3 regions of the Pseudomonas sp. GW821-FHT01D09 genome follow, and region 1 is predicted to be linked to each of the others. Evidence: riboswitches for the same ligand, from Rfam matches in the RefSeq annotation. Region 1 holds a riboswitch; each other region holds the start of a gene.
What was found. Region 1 has a riboswitch for cobalamin ahead of AC07W7_RS27000 (TonB-dependent receptor plug domain-containing protein). Riboswitches for the same ligand answer to the same signal wherever they lie in the genome.
Positions count from the first base shown of each region.

Region 1 (5,860 bases):
TGCAGGGGAACTGGCAATGGGTGCGCGTCAGCAGCACACCGCCGGGTACTTCGATGTGTTGGTGTTCCAGCAGGCGTCGGCGCAGGGTTTTCCACAGTTGCAAGGCGCCACGCTGGGTGCAGCGCGGGCCGGTGCACAGCAGCACATGGCGGGCATGCTCGGGGATCCGGGACCAGTCGGGGTGGCTGTCCACCCCGTCGATGTGTGTGATTTCAGTCATCAGAAGCGATACGTGTAACGCACCTCAGAGGTGAAGGGGCGGCCCAGGTTGTCGACATTGCTGGAGCGGCTGGTGACGTAGTCGCGGTCGAACAGGTTTTCTACCAGCAGGCTCACGCGGTGTTGATGGGCGTGGTCGAGGTAGCGGTAGGCGTCGGCGTCTACGACCGAGTAGTGACCGTACTCGATGCGTTTCGAGCTGGTCACATCGTGGATATAACGGATGGCCGCGCCGGCGCCCCACAGGCGGTTCTGCGACTCGAAACCCACCCGCGAACGGGCGAAGAAACTGGGCACATCATTGATCGTGACGCCGGCGCGCGACTCGGTCAGGTTGCGGGTCATGTCCGCCTGCAGGCTCCACTGGTCGTTGAGCGCCCACTTGGCGTCGGCCTCGAAGCCGCGCATCTGGATCTGCCCCTGGCCGTTGACCCACTGGATATCGTCGAGGGTGATCAGGTCGGTGATCGTGCGCTTGAACAGGGTCAGGCTGGCACTGAACTCACGGTCGGCCAGCAGGCCCTTGTAGTCCAGGCCCAGCTCGGCGTTGCGGCTTTTTTCCGGCTTGAGGTTGCGGTTGCCGAGTTCGTCGCCGGGCTCATTGACAAACAGTTGCTCGGCATTCGGCAGCTTGTAGGCGGTGCCGTACTGGCCGCGCAGGGCCCAGTTGGCGTTGAGGTCATAGAGCGAGGTGAGCATGCCGACCGTGGCACTGTCGCCGCCGCTCATGGTTTCGTGGCGCACGCCGATACTCGGGTGCCAGTCGGGCAGGGCGTCGATCTGCGGGCGCAGTTGGCTGTACAGGGCGTGGGCCTCGGCCTGGTTGTTGTCGATGACCAGCACATCGTCCTGGCCCTTGAACCACTGGTTGTCGGAGCCGAACACCAGCACATGCCCGCCTTCAAGCTCAGCCTTGCCTTCGGCCTGCACGCCCCAGTCGGTAAAACCCCAGTAGTCATTGTGGTTGCGTACCAGGGTGCCGCCGTCGGCGGTGTTGTTGACCCGTGAATAGCGCGTATCCCAATCGTTGATATGGCCCTTGACGAAGTAACTCAGCCGCTCGTTGAGGCGTTGCTCGAAGGTCGCCGTGGCGATCTGTTGCACGCGGTCGTTGGTGGTCTTGCGGTTGTTGGTGGCGCCGGCGAAGTCCAGGTTGGCGTCGGAGTACTGGTAGAACAGCTCCAGGCGCGAGTCATCGCCAATAGACTGGATGGCCTTGGCGCCGAGGGTGGTGACTTCGTAGGAACGTTTCTTGTCGCTGACATGGCTCATGTCGCGGTTGCGAAACGGCTGGTAGCCCTCGGACACGTTATGGCTGACATAGGCCAGCAGGCCCAGGTCGCCCAGGCCGTTAGTGAAAACCCGCTCGGCCCGGGCATCGCCGGTGGTGCCGCCAAAGGTATCGACGCCCAGGTTGGTTTCGCCGGACACCTCGCGGGTCTGCGGGCTGCGCGTGACGATATTGATTACGCCCGCCACCGCCTGGGTCCCGAACAACAGGCTCTGGCCACCCTTGAGCACTTCGATGCGCTCCACGGCGTTGGCCGGCAGGGTGTCCAGGTACAGGCCACCGTACAGGCGGTTGTTCAGGCGTACGCCGTCGAGCAGGATCAGGGTGTCGTCATTGCGCCCGCCCAGCAGGGAGTAGGTGCCGTAGTCGAACGGGCCGTTTTTGGGCGCGACATAGAAACCGGGGATAAACATCTGCATCGCCCGCGTGATATCGGCGCTGGGGCCGGCGCGTTCAATCTGTTCGCGGGTGACAATCGCCACTTTGCTGCCGTATTGGGCCATCTCGGCCACGGTGGTGGATTCCACCGACGGCGCCGAAACGGTCTGCGGATGGAGCACCAGGGCCGCGTCATCGGCGAGCAGCAGCGGGCTGAACAGGCACCCCAGGAGCAGGGTCGGGCCAGAGGTAGAGGAACGTTGGAAAATCATAGTCTTCTCGAAAGTATCTTCGCAGAAGCACGCAGGAGAAGGCACCGGGCACACACCGACACCGGCCCATGCCCGCCCACCGCAGGATTATGCCAAACAGAAATTCCAGGCCGGTCTCCGGGCTCTCGCGTATCGAACCCTTCACCTTCCCATGGCGTTCTGGCCACAGTGGTGTAACGAAGGGGTCACGCGAATACCGTTGCGGGGGCAGCACCGGACTTGCTCGAACGAGCGTACCGGTTTCCCGTTTCACCTCATGCACGGCGGCATGCGGCACCTGAAACAGGCCGGCATCTGAACATTCCCACAACCGTTGGTCAACATTGCGATGCACTGCTGGCAGATCCGATCGTTGTAAGATGTGTTCTTCACCGGCTCACCCGAGATCCAGGTCCATGCAGAGCACCCGCCTGACGCTGATTTGCCATGGCTCGACCCGGGCGCAGAAACGCGGGCAATTCCCCCTCGACGAAGCCCTGGAAATACCGCCTACCCCCTTGATGCTGGCCGGGCGCTTTAAGAAAGCGCCACGCTTGCTATGTGGGCCTGAACGGCGGACCCGGCAAACGGCGATGTTGTTTGGCGAGCAAGCCAAGGTCGATGACGGCTTGCGTGATATGGATGTGGGCCGTTGGCATGGCCAGGACGTCAGCATCATCACCGACGATGAGATGGCAAGCTGGCTCACAGACAGCGCCAGCGCTCCCCATGGCGGTGAGTCGGTGGCGCAACTCTGCGTGCGGGTACGCTTGTGGATGCAGGCCCTGCAAGACCAGCCCGGCCATGTGGTGGCGGTGACACATCCATCAGTGATTCGCGCGGCCCTCCTGAATGCCATGCAATGCCCGATGGGTATGTTTTACCTGATCGATGTGGAGCCGCTGTCTTCTACTGAGCTGCGTTTCAACAGTGTCTGGCGCCTGCGCCTGGACAGCCACCGCTAGAACGGATGAAGTGGCAAAATGCAATCATTTGCGCTTATATACGGCGCTGTCTCGGCGCGCACCTATCGAATGCGTATAAATTTTGCAGATTGAGCAAGGACGTTTATGAGGGCAAGCAAGCTGATTGCGGTGGAAACCGGCAAGCACACCTTTGAGTTTGAAAACCAAGAAAGCTTGAAGTGGCAGGGCTTTTTTGATGTGGACACGGTCCGTTTGGTCCTGGGTAATAACGGTTCCGGCAAAACGTCATTACTAAGCGATATGGCGGCGTCGATTTCCTCGATGCGTGCATTGCCCCAACGATCAGTGTTTGGACAATACGAAGAAAGCATCGGCAAATTGTCGGCCGCCGAGTTGAGAAAAGTGGGGGTGATCTATTTTTCTCCTTTGCCGTATCGAAGAAGAATCCCACTCAGAAATAGATTTATCGATGCATCGCCTCGATTTGAAAAAAATGCAAGCCTGGATCAGCTTGAGCAGTTCTATTCGGTGGCCGAGGACCTGGGCCTGAGTTCAAGTTTGCGTGCAGAAATCAGCTATAGCTCAACTTTATGCAAAGATATACTTGCACCCGCACTGCTTTCTCTGGTGCGCTCGAAAACGGGACATTTAAATTCGACGTTGCTCGAAGAGTTGGTAGGGGATTATCGAAAGCTGGTGATGAGCGAGGAGGAATTCAAATCACCATATTATGAACGTGGCCATCCTCAAAGTTTATTTGACAAGCGTTTGGCAACAGTCTTGTCAAAGATCGAAAATGCCATATTGAGTTATCTGCCCACAGGCAAGGGTAGGTTTGCAATGTTGGCGGTTTTGGAGAAAGCGGTAGAAAAGCAGTCGAATAAGCTACGTTTTGCTCGGGCTTTTTTGCGGATCAACAATATTGCTATTTATGTGCAGGACCGACGCGACCATCTGATTATGAAGGATATGCTCAAAAACTTTGAGTCTACCGTTGGTTTGCTTAAAGCCGGAGGGAAGCAGCTTCAAAGAAAAAATCGAGGATATACGTTCACCATTGATTCGTCCGCACACGCTGCGCAGTTGCTCGCCTCTAATGCTGCAGTCGAGATTCTTTGGGGGGAGCAGAGTTCGGGGGTGAGGGCGTTAGTCGATCAGTTTTCATTGTTGCGCAAAGCGTTTGAAAGGATGCGTGAGAAGCGCTTGGATCATGTGCTCGTACTGATTGACGAGGGTGATGCCTACTTGCATTTGGCTTGGCAGCGTCGTTACATATATTTGTTGAATAAATTTATGGCGGCGGCTAAGGAAGAGTATGGTGTAGAAATATTACAGTTGGTGGTCGCCACTCATTCTCCGGTAATAACGGGTGATTTTCCGACGTGCATGGTCACCAATCTGGACAAGGAGCAAGGGTTGGGCGCGACCTTCGCTACGCCGTTGGAGGACATCATTTTCAAAGCATTCGATTCGGTTGCGTTAGGTGAGTTTGCTGCAAAGAAAATCAATCAATTGCATGCTCGAATAACAGATAAAGTCCTTTCTCCGCAGGACGAATTATTACTCAGTAGCATTGGTGACGTTGGTATCAAAAATGCGTTGCTGCGTGTACGCAAGGATAGTCAGAAGCCATGATCATTAATGTGTCTGATATGTGGCATAAAGCGCGTACACGCCATCGAGCATTTGTCGCGGAAAAAGTTGATCAGATGTTGATCGACTTGCATCAATTCCAGGGGCCTTGCCAGGCTGGGGTGATGGTGCAATATCGATTGGCTGATTTCATGGCTCAGTATAAAAACCAAATATGTCGGGAGTTGGCCGGAAATTTGCGCGCCATTGCTGAAGACTTTCGCAAAAGGTTCAAGTCGAAGGTCGATCGAACGACTGTGCGCCAACTCCTGGAGAAATATCTAAACTATAAGAGTTTCAGTGCCAAGCCCGCGGTTTTTCCGCCGGTTGATTGGTGTGCGTACGCACTGTGCTCTACTGTTGGCTATGTAATATGTCCGTATTGCCATATGGCGGCAATTGATGTGAGGGAGGGTGATGCGACTATTTCGGGTTATCGAGGGAGCCTGGACCATTATTATCCCAAGGCCGCAATACCGTTCCTTTCCTTGACGTTGGGTAACTTGGTGCTGGCCTGCGATCAATGTAATGGCCCGTCCATGAAGGGTTCTAAGCGCTTCGATAAGATTGCCCACCTTCACCCTTTTCTGGATCAGGAAAGTATTGGGTTTTCGTTGGCGTTCAGAGGCAAGAAACTCAGTGTGCAGCACTGGGCACTCGACCTTGATCCCTCGATGTATAAAATACGCCTTTCATTACCGGCTTATAAACAGGGGCATAAGAAAGCCATTAATTCAATTCGGACATTCCAGTTGGGCGCGCGCTATCAGGTTTTCGTCAAAAAGGCATTGGCCGTGCAGAGAATTTCCAGGGTGGAAACACGCCCTGCTGCGGTTAATGCTCACCTGCCCAAGCTTAATGTTACGCACTATGACTACATAGGGGTTGATCCCAAGGATTATAAAAACGCCCTTGCTGGAAAGTTTGTGCTCGATATTGCCAGGCAGTTTGATTTTATTTGAGCTTATTGGGTTCATTGAGTGGCGTGAACGAAACGCCTGGAGCGTGGGGCTGGAGTTTAATTCTGCCGTCAGTGGCTTGAGCATGGCAAAATCCGCACCCTCTGCCTAGCCTGTTATCGAGAACACCTGACCCATGAAAAAGATCCTGATCATCGGCATTGGCGCCGGCAACCCCGACTACATCACGATGCAGGCGGTGAA
Region 1 covers NZ_JBWKWY010000063.1:775-6,634, reverse strand. The annotation lists gene AC07W7_RS27005 ((2Fe-2S) ferredoxin domain-containing protein) at 1-220, opposite strand, end outside; gene AC07W7_RS27000 (TonB-dependent receptor plug domain-containing protein) at 220-2,160, opposite strand; cobalamin riboswitch at 2,252-2,456, opposite strand; gene AC07W7_RS26995 (histidine phosphatase family protein) at 2,556-3,104, shown strand; gene AC07W7_RS26990 (ATP-binding protein) at 3,210-4,700, shown strand; gene AC07W7_RS26985 (hypothetical protein) at 4,697-5,659, shown strand; gene cobF (precorrin-6A synthase (deacetylating)) at 5,793-5,860, shown strand, end outside.

Region 2 (5,860 bases), on a different contig from region 1:
GGCGCCCCGTGAGCGCCGTTTTTTATTGATTTAAATTAATGAGTTACACGAACTATCTAACAAAAAAATTAACTGTGGGAGCTGGCTTGCCTGCGATAGCGGTGTGCCAGGCGACTTAGCTATCGACTGTTTCACCGCTATCGCAGGCAAGCCAGCTCCCACAGGTTGTCCTGCGTAGTGTCAGGGGCGGTAGAGGTGGGCATGCCCCGCCCGATACAGCGAAGATTCGCTGAAGCTGTCACTGGCCAGCACCCGGCCCACCAGAATCAGCGCCGTACGCCTGAACCCCTTGGCTGCCACTTTCCCGGCAATATCCGCCAAAGTTCCCAGGGCCCAATCCTGATCCGGCCACGTCGCCCGGTGCACCACGGCAATCGGGCAATCGGCACCATAATGCGGCAGCAGTTCGGCGACGATTTTTTCCAGGTGATTGACCCCCAGGTGCACGGCCATGGTGGTGCCATGGCTGGCCAGGCTGGCGAATGCCTCACCGGCGGGCATCGTGGTTTTGTCCGCATAACGGGTCAGGATCACGCTTTGGGCGATATCCGGCAGGGTCAATTCAGTTTCCAGCAACGCGGCACAAGCGGCCACCGCCGTGACCCCGGGAATGATCTGGAAGGGGATCCCCAGCGCGCGCAAATGGCGGATTTGCTCGCCAATCGCTCCATACAGGCTTGGATCGCCGGAATGTACCCGCGCCACGTCCTGGCCTTTTGCATGGGCGACCTTGATCAAGCCAATGATTTGCTCCAGGTTCAGTTCGGCGCTGTTGACCACCTGTTCGGCCCGATGCCCTTCGAGTACGGCAGCCGGCACCAGGGAGCCTGCGTAGAGGATCACCGGGCAATGGCGGATCAGCCGCTGGCCCTTGACGGTGATCAGTTCCGGGTCGCCGGGGCCGGCGCCGATGAAGAAGACGGTCATGGAAAAATCCTGTGCAAAAGCGGGCGAGCATGAGCACGGCTCATGATCGAGAAGGGCAATTATCGGACTTTAGCCAGCGCAGGCCAACGCAAACGTGGCCCTGGCGGCTTTTTTGCGGGTGATCAGCAGTCGGGCAGGGGCATTGGCTAGCTGTTCTGCCAAGGCCAAAGCGGCACTTTCGGCAATGCCGTAGCACCCTGTATGGGCGAAGGCCACATTCGACCTGTGGCTCAAGCGCCCTTCGTAATCGAGCAGTTGTTGTGCATCAAAGCACTGCAATGGCAGATTCAGGGCCTTGGCCAGGGCGATCATGCCCGGTTCATCGCGCTTGTGGGCAATACTGGCCAAGGCGCTTACCTGGCCGGGGTCGATACCGGCCTCGGCCAGGGCGCTGCCGAACAGTTCCAGCAGAGCCTCAACCTGACAGCCACGCTGACAACCCAGGCCGACCGTCAGGATCATGCTGCGTATTGAACGTCGCGATTGCGGCGAAACAACCAAGCGCTGATCAGGCCCAACGCCAGCCAGAACGCAACGTTGGTCAGCTGCGAGGCGATCTTGAACTGCGCTTCCAGAGCTTGCGGGGCGAGCATCGAGTGCACTTCGGGCTGTGGCGCGCCAATCACATGGGGTACGGCCAGGATCGCGACGCCAAGGATCTTCAGCAGCCAGTTGCGGCCAAACACAATCAGCGCAATGCCGGCAGCGGTGGACGCTGCCGTGCCGATCCACCAGACCTGTCGTTGCGCTAGGTCCGCCGCCGCCGTGCCGGGCAGCTCAGGCGGCAAGCCCAGGGTCGGCGCCAGCACAAACGTGGCGTAGCCGGCCAGGCCCCAGAGCAGGCCCTGGGCAGTGCGGGTCGGCGCGCGCAGGGTGTAGAGGCCGGCGAGCATCAGGGCAAAACCTACGGCGACCACCAGGTTAGCGCCGGTGGTGGACAGCAGGCGCTGCCAGCCGTCTTCCGGCGCCCAGGCTTCGGCGTCGTGGCTGTGGGCCGCAGTGCCTGGAGCATGCTCATGCACCTCGGTCACCACCGGGGCGTTTTCAAAGGTTTCCGCCTGCAGAATCAGCGGGGCTACCCAGAAACTTTGCAGCAGGGTCAGCAACAGGGCGGCCAGCAGGCCGGTGAACCCTGCGGTTTGCGCAATACGCTTGATCATGGCAGCAGGTCTCAATGGCACGGGAAGGCGGCGCTGTGGCGCGTATCGTGGGCGGCGTTGTGCACCGCCTCGATATGGGAGAACCCGGCGAAATACACCAGGCACGCACCGAGGATCGACGCGCCGATGGCGACAGTCAGGCGTTGGCTCAAGGTGGCGTTGGTGCTGGCGGTGTGTGAGGTGCTGCTGATGATCGACATGGCACGTCCCTTTCGAGTGGCAGGGTGACACGAGCGCATGAAAACCCCGCGAGCCGGGCCCGCAGGGTTCTGAACAGCGCCCGCCCACCGCGGGTTTGTTATCTGATGGTTCGGGCCGGTCTCCGGGCTTGCGAGGGGCTCTTCTAGGGCCTGAAAGCATCGCCTTCCCATGCCAAAAGCACAGTGGCTGTGACGCTTCGCTCGCTTACCGTTGCGGGGGCAGCACCGGAATTGCCATAAGACTATGGCTCACCGGTTTCCCGTTTCACCCAATCAAGGGCACCCGAAACAAGGTGCTTAGGAGAGCATGTGCGAGGGATGGGCGTCAAACACCTTGGGCGCTTGTCGAGGCTCAAGGTGTTTGCTTGATCGCGGTATCGTCAGATATCCCGATGGTTGGTGAGCGTAGGTGCTTGTTTCAACAGGTTGATCCTTAGGATTCATTAAACCTGACTCTGGGTTTGTCAGACGACACTCTGATCATGTAGTTAAGGTTGTCATGGTCAAACCTTTGGTCTTTCAAGCCCCGTCCTTGAGCTTCAGCCCCGACCCCTATATCCAACTGGTTAAGCAAGCGCTCGCGTTTGAGCAGCTCAGTTGCAACTGCTGATGCTTGCTGAGAAAAGGTTCTAGTGCTTGGACGCTGACCGGCGGCTTCTTTTAATTCGTTAAAATTGACGTATTTGTCACCGGCCCCCGCTGCGTACTCCTCAAAGTGCTTTTTTACCTCCTTGATCAGTTGCTTGTTGGTGTAGCGCGAGGGATCGCGTGTTGTACTTGATGCCCTTGGCGTTGCCCGCGTTGTGCGGCCGTTATCTCCGGCATCATCCGCCCTTTGGTTGTGGTCCTGTGTGATCGGCGGCAAGTTGAAGTTGTTGGATGGAAATATTGAAAGTGTCATGACAGATCCTCGGATTTATTGATGAACGTCTTTGAGTAGTGTCGACAGGGCTGCAAATTGATGAATCGATATCTGTGTGGTGTCCACATCAAACGCGTTCCCCGCCGGGGTGTGCAAAGTGATACAGGTTTTTTATCCGAGTGCCGTGGGGTAAATACTTGATCCGGGTTTGCCGACATTGACCCGTCCTCTCGCACTGCGTAGCCTTGCACCTTCGAGGTTCTTCGGCCCCGGTCGAAGCTAAGAAGGGAACGCGGTCCAAGCCGCGGCTGCCCCCGCAACTGTAAAGGGTTTATCTGACTGCCACGCCACTGCCAATACGGTGGGAAGGCGCAGCCAGCGCCAGCCGCAAGGCCGGCAAGCCCCAAGCCAGGAGACCTGCCTCGTCACCGATTTTCCATTTCAACCGGGCGGGGTGATCCGGTGACGAATCCTGCACCTGCGCGCCGTCGCAGGGCCTGTCGTCCCGTATGCCCGCCCCACAGGGCATCCGATGAAAACACTGGCCAAACTCCCCGTTACTATCGTCACCGGCTTCCTCGGCTCGGGCAAAACCACCTTGCTGCGCCATATGCTGGACAACGCCCAGGGCCGCCGCATTGCGGTGATCGTCAACGAGTTCGGTGAGCTGGGTATCGACGGCGAGATCCTCAAGCAGTGCTCCATCGGTTGCACCGAAGAAGAAGCCAGCGGCCGCGTGTATGAACTGGCCAACGGCTGCCTATGCTGCACCGTGCAGGAAGAGTTCTTCCCGGTGATGCGTGAACTGGTGGCGCGCCGTGGCGACCTTGACCATATCCTCATCGAAACCTCTGGCCTGGCCCTGCCTAAGCCGCTGGTCCAGGCCTTCCAGTGGCCGGAAATCCGTAGCGCCTGCACGGTTGATGCGGTGATCACCGTGGTCGACAGCCCGGCCGTGGCCGCTGGCACCTTCGCCGCGTTCCCGGACCAGGTCGACGCCCAGCGTAAGCTGGACCCGAACCTGGACCACGAATCGCCGCTGCACGAACTGTTTGCCGATCAACTGGCCAGCGCCGACCTGGTGATCCTCAATAAAACCGACCTGATCAGCGCCGAAGACCTGGCCCGTGTACGCCTGGAAGTCGCCGAAGAACTGCCGCCCGCGGTGAAAATCGTCGAAGCCAGCAGCGGCCGCCTGCCCCTGGATGTGTTGATTGGCCTGGGCGCCGGTTCCGAGGAGCATATCGACGGGCGCCACAGCCATCACGATCACCACCACGAAGGTGAGGACGATCACGATCACGATGCGTTTGATTCCATCTCCATCGACCTGCCACAGGCTGACGAAGCGCTGCTGCTCGACGCCTTGACCCAGTTGGTGGTGCAGCACGGCATCCTGCGGGTCAAAGGCTTCGCGGCGATCCCGAACAAGCCGATGCGCCTGCTGATCCAGGGCGTGGGCACGCGTTTTGACAAACACTTCGACCGTGCCTGGAGCGCTGACGAAGCACGCATCACGCGCCTGGTGCTGATCGGCCAGGACCTGGACGCAGCAGGCCTCGAAGCGCAATTGCGCGCTGCGCTCAGCGTTTAACCCGTGCATCTGCTCAGGACCCAGCCCGGAGGTTTCGTCTCCGATGACAACATCGCCGACCTTGGGCAAACCCCCGCCGAGCTGGTGATCCTGTGCAGCGGCGATTCGAGTCTGGCGTTGCTGGCCGAAGCGGCGCAGCAACTGCCCGACGACTACCCGAGCCTGCGCCTGGCCAACCCGATGCAGGTGCAGAACCATGCCTCGGTGGACCTGTATGTGGACGAGGTGCTGCGCCACGCCAAGGTCATCCTGATTTCCCTGCACGGCGGCATCGCTTATTGGCGTTATGGTATCCAGCGCCTGGTGGAGCTGGCCGGGCAGGGCGTGCAGTTGATCTTGGTGCCGGGGGACGATCGCCCCGATCCCGAACTCAGCAGCTTGAGCAGCGTCAGCGCCGCAGAGCGCGACCGCCTGTGGCACTTTCTGCGCCAGGGCGGGCTGGGGAATGCGCTGGATTTCTATGCCTGCCTGGCCAGCTGCTACCTGGGCCGCGATTACCCGTGGGCCGAGCCGCAAACCCTGCCGCGCACGGCGATCTATCACCCGCACAAGGCCAATGCGCGCCTCAATGACTGGCAGGCAGACTGGAACGCCGGGTGGCCGGTGGCGGCGGTGCTGTTCTATCGCTCGCACTTGCAGGCGGCCAATACCGCTTTTATCGATGTGTTCTGCCAGCGCTTGCAGGCGGCGGGCCTTAATCCACTGCCAATGGCGGTGGCCAGTTTGAAGGAGCCCGGCTGCCTGACGGTGGTCGAGGACCTGCTGGATGAGGTGCAGGCGGCGGTGATTCTCAACACCACCGGCTTTGCCCAATCCAGCCCCGAAGCGCCCCATCTGCGGCCGTTTCGCCGCAATATCCCGGTGATCCAGGCCATCTGTGCCCAGGACAACCAGCCCGGCTGGGAAGCCAGCGAGCAGGGCCTGGGCCCGCGCGACCTGGCGATGCATATCGCCTTGCCGGAACTGGACGGGCGCATCATCAGCCGCCCGATCAGCTTCAAGGACCTGGCCTGGCGCAGCGAGCGCAGCCAGTCGGATGTGGTGTGCTACCGCGCAGCCCCCGAACGCATGGACTTCGTGGCCGAACTGGCGCGGCGCTGGGTCGAGCTGGCACGGG
Region 2 covers NZ_JBWKWY010000001.1:401,859-407,718, forward strand. The annotation lists gene cobM (precorrin-4 C(11)-methyltransferase) at 181-927, opposite strand; gene AC07W7_RS01930 (cobalamin biosynthesis protein) at 997-1,389, opposite strand; gene AC07W7_RS01935 (CbtA family protein) at 1,386-2,087, opposite strand; gene AC07W7_RS01940 (CbtB domain-containing protein) at 2,099-2,287, opposite strand; cobalamin riboswitch at 2,384-2,589, opposite strand; gene AC07W7_RS01945 (hypothetical protein) at 2,721-3,188, opposite strand; cobalamin riboswitch at 3,389-3,588, shown strand; gene cobW (cobalamin biosynthesis protein CobW) at 3,682-4,743, shown strand; gene cobN (cobaltochelatase subunit CobN) at 4,747-5,860, shown strand, end outside.
Region 2: linked by a shared signal. The riboswitch ahead of AC07W7_RS01940 (CbtB domain-containing protein) and the one ahead of AC07W7_RS27000 (TonB-dependent receptor plug domain-containing protein) in region 1 are both predicted to bind cobalamin.

Region 3 (5,860 bases), on a different contig from region 1:
AAGAAGTGCAACTGCGCGCCCATCGCCCGCAGCAAGTCGAGGCTGGCGCCGTAGGTGAAGGCAAAGGCTTCGTCACGGGCCACGGCAATCCGCACCCCGGCCAGCAAGGACTGGGCCTCGATTACCTCGGGCGCGGCGAATGCCACCGACGGTGGCAGCGCTACCTCGCAACTGCTGGCCAGGGCGGCAGCGGCGGCATCCAGGCGCAGGTCCAGGTCATTCAACTCGCTGGCCTGCACCAGGCCCAGGTGGCGGCTGGGTAACTCAATGCCGGTTTCCCGGGACAGTGCGCCGTACCAGCGCAGGCCTTCGGTCAGGCTGCCTTCGAGCAACTGCGCATGGCGCACGGTGCCGACGCGGTTGGCCAGGACCCCGGCGAACGGCAGGTCCGCCTGGTAACGCGCCAGCCCCAGCGCCAGGGCGCCGAAGGTCTGGGCCATGGCGGTGCCGTCGATCACCGCCAGCACGGGCACGCCAAAATGGCGGGCCAGATCGGCGCTGGAGGGGGTGCCGTCGAACAGGCCCATCACGCCCTCGATCAGGATCAGGTCCGCCTCCCCCGCGGCTTCCCACAACAGGCGGCGACTTTCCTGCTCGCCGACCATCCACATGTCCAATTGATAGACCGGCGCGCCACTGGCGCGCTCATGGATCATCGGGTCGAGAAAGTCCGGGCCGCACTTGAACACCCGGACCTTGCGCCCCAGGTTGCGGTGCAAGCGGGCCAGGGCGGCGGTGACGGTGGTCTTGCCCTGGCCCGACGCCGGCGCGGCGATCAGCACGGCAGGGCAATGGCGCGGCGGGTTCAAAGTTCGATGCCTTTCTGTGCCTTGATACCGGCCTGGAACGCGTGCTTGAGCATGCCCATTTCGGTGACGGTGTCGGCCATTTCCATCAGCTCCGGCTTGGCGCCACGCCCGGTGACCAGCACGTGCTGCATCGGTGGGCGGGCTTGCAGGTCGCCAAGCACCTGGTCCAGGTCAAGATAGCCGTGCTTGAGCGCGATGTTCAGCTCATCGAGCACCACCAGGCCGATGGACGGGTCCTGCAACATTTCCCGGGAGACTTGCCAGGCCGCTTCGGCGGCGGCGATATCGCGCTGGCGGTCCTGGGTTTCCCAGGTGAAGCCCTCGCCCATCACATGAAAGCGTACCTGCTCGGGGAAGCGCCGGAAGAACAGCTCCTCACCGGTGCTGTTACGGCCCTTGATAAATTGCACGACGCCGCATTGCATACCGTGCCCCATGGCCCGGGCCAGCATGCCAAATGCCGAGCTACTCTTGCCTTTGCCATTGCCGGTCAATACCAGCAGCAAACCGCACTCATTCGGTGAATTGGCAATGCGCTCGTCAATCACCGCTTTTTTGCGCAGCATGCGCGCCAGGTGGCGTTCGTCACGATCAGGGGAATCAGTCATGGCAGCTCTCCGTTGGGGCTGGACAAAAACGGCGGGCAGGAAAAGACAACAACATGAAGCCAAGCATCGCCCACCGTGATGCTGTTGGATGGATCAGGCCGGTCTCCGGGCTCATGAGGGGTGCCCTGTTGACCAGGGCAAACCGACGATGCACCTTCCCATATCGCGGGCGATACAGTGGCAAAAGCAGCGTCTTGACTCATTTACCGTTGCGGGGGCAGCGCCGGGATCGTGGCCGCACTGTAGAAAAGTGCGCGCACTCACCGGCTTCCCTGTTTCACTCGGTCGACGCGTACGTCACAGAGCACCTGAAACAAGCGGCGAAGGTTAGTGGGTTGGGGGTACAGCGTCAATTAAAGCCGGCCATACACTTGAACCATCGCCACGCGCCAGGCCTCTATGGCTACAGGCTTTGAGGATAAAAACATGCACAAGGCCCGATGCGCCGGACTATACCGTGGGGCCGCACACCGCATCGCTGGGCCTGACCTTCGCTGAAGGCAACACGCTGCCGGCGCAATTTGCCCAGGGGGCGTTTATTGGCCAGCACGGCTCGTGGAATCGCAAGCCACACAGTGGTTACAAGGTGATCTTTGTGCCGTTCGAGGGCGGCAAGCCGAAGGGGCAACCGGTGGATGTGCTGACCGGGTTTCTCAACGGTGACCAGAAAGCCATGGGCCGGCCGGTGGGCGTGGTGATCGACCAGCAAGGCGGGTTGCTGGTGGCCGACGATGTGGGGAATAAGGTGTGGCGGGTGTCTTCGGCCCAATAACCGGACCCGACAACACCACAAAACCAATGTGGGAGCGGGCTTGCTCGCGATAGCGGTGGGTCAGTTTGCACATCTGATACCTGATACACCGCTATCGCGAGCAAGCCCGCTCCCACATTTTTGATCGGTACAGGTCTTAGGGGTTACGCGCCAGGTGCTCGGCCGGCAACACGCGCTTGGCACTCAGGTAGGCATTCTGCCAATAGGCCTTGGACAAGGTATCCAGCTTCACCGTACCGCCGGTTTGCGGGGCATGGACAAAGCGCCCTTCCCCCACATAAATGCCGGCATGGCTGACCTGCGAACCGCCGCCCGTGGCGAAGAACAACAGGTCGCCGGTCTGCAGCGCATCTTCACGCACGTCCTGGGCCCGCATCACGATCAGCTCGCGGGTGGTGCGCGGCAGGGAGATGCCAGCGGCATCGCGGTAGACAAAACCAATCAGGCCACTGCAATCAAACCCGGAGTCCGGGGTATTGCCGCCCCAGCGGTAAGGCGTGCCGACCAAGCCCAGGGCGCGAAACAGCACGTCTTCGGCAGCAGGCGAAAAATTCTGGGTGGCGTAGTTGAAGACCGGCTTGGGCTTGGCCGCCACAGGCGCGGGTGCAGGACGGCTGGCGCAGGCACTGAGCAGTGCGGCGCAAACAAGAAGCATTAGGCGGGCCGAGGTCGACATGGGCAGAACAATCCTGATCTGGATGCGGCTTTCACTGCCGAACGCTGAAAACTAGACCGCGCAAGCAAGCTTGCGCGGTCAGGTTCGCAACAATATCTCAGGATTCTAGCGCTTACGCGTCAAACTTCAAGTATCACTTTAACTTTACTTGCGAGCGGTAACGGTAGTCGGGGCCATCGCCAAGGCGCGCTTGGCTTCGATGAAGGTTTTGCTCCAGTAGCTGTCGCCCAGTTTATCGACCCGCACCCCGCCGCTGCGGCGGCTGCTGGAGTGGATGAACTGGTCATCGCCCAGGTAGATACCGGCGTGGCTGACGCGGCCACGGCCATTGGTACTGAAGAAAAGCAGATCGCCGGGCTTGAGGTTGTTTCGTGCGACCAACGGTGCATTCACGTTGATCATTTCGCGGGTGGAGCGCGGTAGGTTCATGCCGGCTTCTTCACGAAACAGGTAACCGATAAAACCACTGCAGTCGAAGCCGGCTTCAGAGGTACCGCCGAAACGGTAGCGGGTCCCGATCAGGGACATGCCGCGCTCAAGAATGCTGTCGGCCAGCAAAGGCAGCTGATAAGGCTTGCTATCGGAGAATTCGGCCAGTTCCTTCTCGGTTGCGAGCTCTTCCTCGTAAACAGAAGAAGACTGCGTTGCAACGAATTTGGCCTGGTGCTGTTGTTGTGGTTTTTGCTGCTCTGCCACTTGTTGAGGGTGGGTGGCGCAACCAAACAACAGGGTAACGAGTGCGAGAGGCACGAGGGGTGCGAAGCGATTTAGCATGGGCACGACCGTGGCTGATAGGTAAAGAAGCCGAGACTATGCCCTCTATCACATCGATTTGCAAATTCAATCGTGATCTATGTGACTTCTTGTTTGACCTATGTCATCTAAGCCCTTAATCCCCATTTAGACCCTTTTGCGTGGCCAGAGCGGCCCAAACGCAGGTTTTCTGGCGCCTGGAATTTGCCAGGAGCCCCGGTTTCAAAGGGCTGGCTACCAGCCGAGGGTTTCTTTGAGGAAGGGGATGGTGAGCTTGCGCTGGGCCTGCAAGGAGGCCTGGTCGAGCTGTTCGAGCAAGTCGAACAACGCACTCATGCTGCGGGTGCCACGGGTGAGGATAAAATGCCCGACCTCATCGGTCAGGTGCAGGCCACGGCGCGAAGCGCGCAGCTGCAAGGCCCGCAATTTGTCTTCATCGGACAAGGGGCGCATCTGGAAGATCAGCGCCAGGGTCAGCCGCGACTTGAGGTCGGCCAGCTTGACCGGCAATTCCCGAGGCGAGGTGGAGGCGGCAATCAACAGGCGCCGGCCACTGTCGCGCAAGCGGTTGAACAGATGGAACAGCGCTTCTTCCCAGTCCGCCCGGCCGGCGACCGCTTGCAGGTCATCCAGGCACACCAGTTCGTATTGCTCAAGGTTGTCGAGGATACCGATGCCGCGGTCCAGCAGCTCGGCCAACGGTAGGTACACCGCCGGCTCGCCCAACTGCTCAAAGCGCAGGCAGGCGGCCTGCAACAGGTGGGTGCGCCCCACGCCGTCCTTGCCCCAGAGGTAGATCAGGCTTTCCGTCCACCCGGCGTCGGCTTCGCAGAGCCGCTCGACATAGCCGAGTGCAGCGGCATTGGCGCCTGGGTAGTAATTGATGAAGGTGGCATCGTCACGCAGACGCACACCTAGGGGCAGCTGAATCGGTTTCATGCTGACTGAACGGTTCCAATCGAACCGTTAGTGGCCTCTGTGAAAAGTTTGCAAAGTTTATACCCGTGACGCCGGGCGCACAATGCAACAGACCACAAGCAAAATCAAAGGTTTGCGTTAACTCATTGGATTTTTTGGAGATTGTTTGACGCGATGGCTAAATGCCAAGCCCCATAGGCAACAAACCCGGCCTTGAGCCGGGTTTGTGATGAGCCTTACGGCTGGGGATCATCGACGCCCGTATAGACGTCCGAATCCTTGTACACATCATGCACATGGCGCACCAGCACCATGATCACCGCCGCGACCGGCAGTGCCAGGAGGATCCCGGTAAAGCCGAACAACTCGCCGCCGGCCAGGATCGCAAAGATCACGGCCACCGGATGTAGGCCGATGCGGTCGCCCACCAGCAACGGCGTCAGCACCATGCCTTCCAGGGCCTGACCGACCATGAACACCGCGACAATCCCCAGCATCGGGTACAGGTCGCCGCCAAACTGGAACAGGCCGGCCACCAGCGCCGCGCCAATCCCGATGACAAAGCCCATGTACGGCACAATCGCCGCCAGGCCGGCAATCATGCCGATCAACAGGCCCAGCTCCAGGCCAATCGCCATTAGCCCGCCGGCATAGATAATCCCCAACGCCACCATCACCAGCAATTGCCCGCGAACAAAGGCGCCCAGCACCTCATGGCACTCCTCGGCCAGGGACACAATGCGTTCCTCGCTTTCACGGGGCAGCAGGCTGCGGATCTTGGCCATCATGATGTCCCAGTCACGCAGCAGGTAGAACGCCACCACCGGGATCAACACCAGGTTGGTCAGCCAGCCGATCAGCGCCAGGCTGGAGGCCGTGGCCTGGCTGAGGATCACCCCGACGATATCGGTGGTCTGGCCCATGTGCTCGCTGATCGCGGCCTTGACCTTGTCGAACTTCCAGAAGCCATCGGCCAGGCCGAGCTTGGACTGTGCCCAGGGCATGGCCGTGTGTTGCAGCCAATCGAGCATCTGCGGCGCCAGTTCGTACAGGCGAAACATTTGCTTGGCCAGCATCGGCACCAGCACCAGCAACAGCGCCATGACGATCAGGGTAAACAGCGCAAACACCGCCACCACCCCCCAGGTGCGCGACAGCCCGGCCTTTTCCAGGCGATCGACCACCGGATCGAACAGATAGGCCAGCAGCAAGGCGACCAGGAACGGCGTCAGGATCGAATGCAGCAAGAACACAAAGACGCACAGCAGGACAATCCCGCCAAGCCACACCCAACGACGCGTATCCGCCATAAACCACTCCATCT
Region 3 covers NZ_JBWKWY010000004.1:249,941-255,800, reverse strand. The annotation lists gene AC07W7_RS07010 (cobyrinic acid a,c-diamide synthase CobB) at 1-809, opposite strand, end outside; gene cobO (cob(I)yrinic acid a,c-diamide adenosyltransferase) at 806-1,417, opposite strand; cobalamin riboswitch at 1,497-1,744, opposite strand; partial or broken gene AC07W7_RS07000 (sorbosone dehydrogenase family protein) at 1,860-2,189, shown strand; gene AC07W7_RS06995 (C40 family peptidase) at 2,326-2,865, opposite strand; gene AC07W7_RS06990 (C40 family peptidase) at 3,010-3,639, opposite strand; gene hda (DnaA regulatory inactivator Hda) at 3,853-4,557, opposite strand; gene AC07W7_RS06980 (AI-2E family transporter) at 4,773-5,846, opposite strand.
Region 3: linked by a shared signal. The riboswitch ahead of cobO (cob(I)yrinic acid a,c-diamide adenosyltransferase) and the one ahead of AC07W7_RS27000 (TonB-dependent receptor plug domain-containing protein) in region 1 are both predicted to bind cobalamin.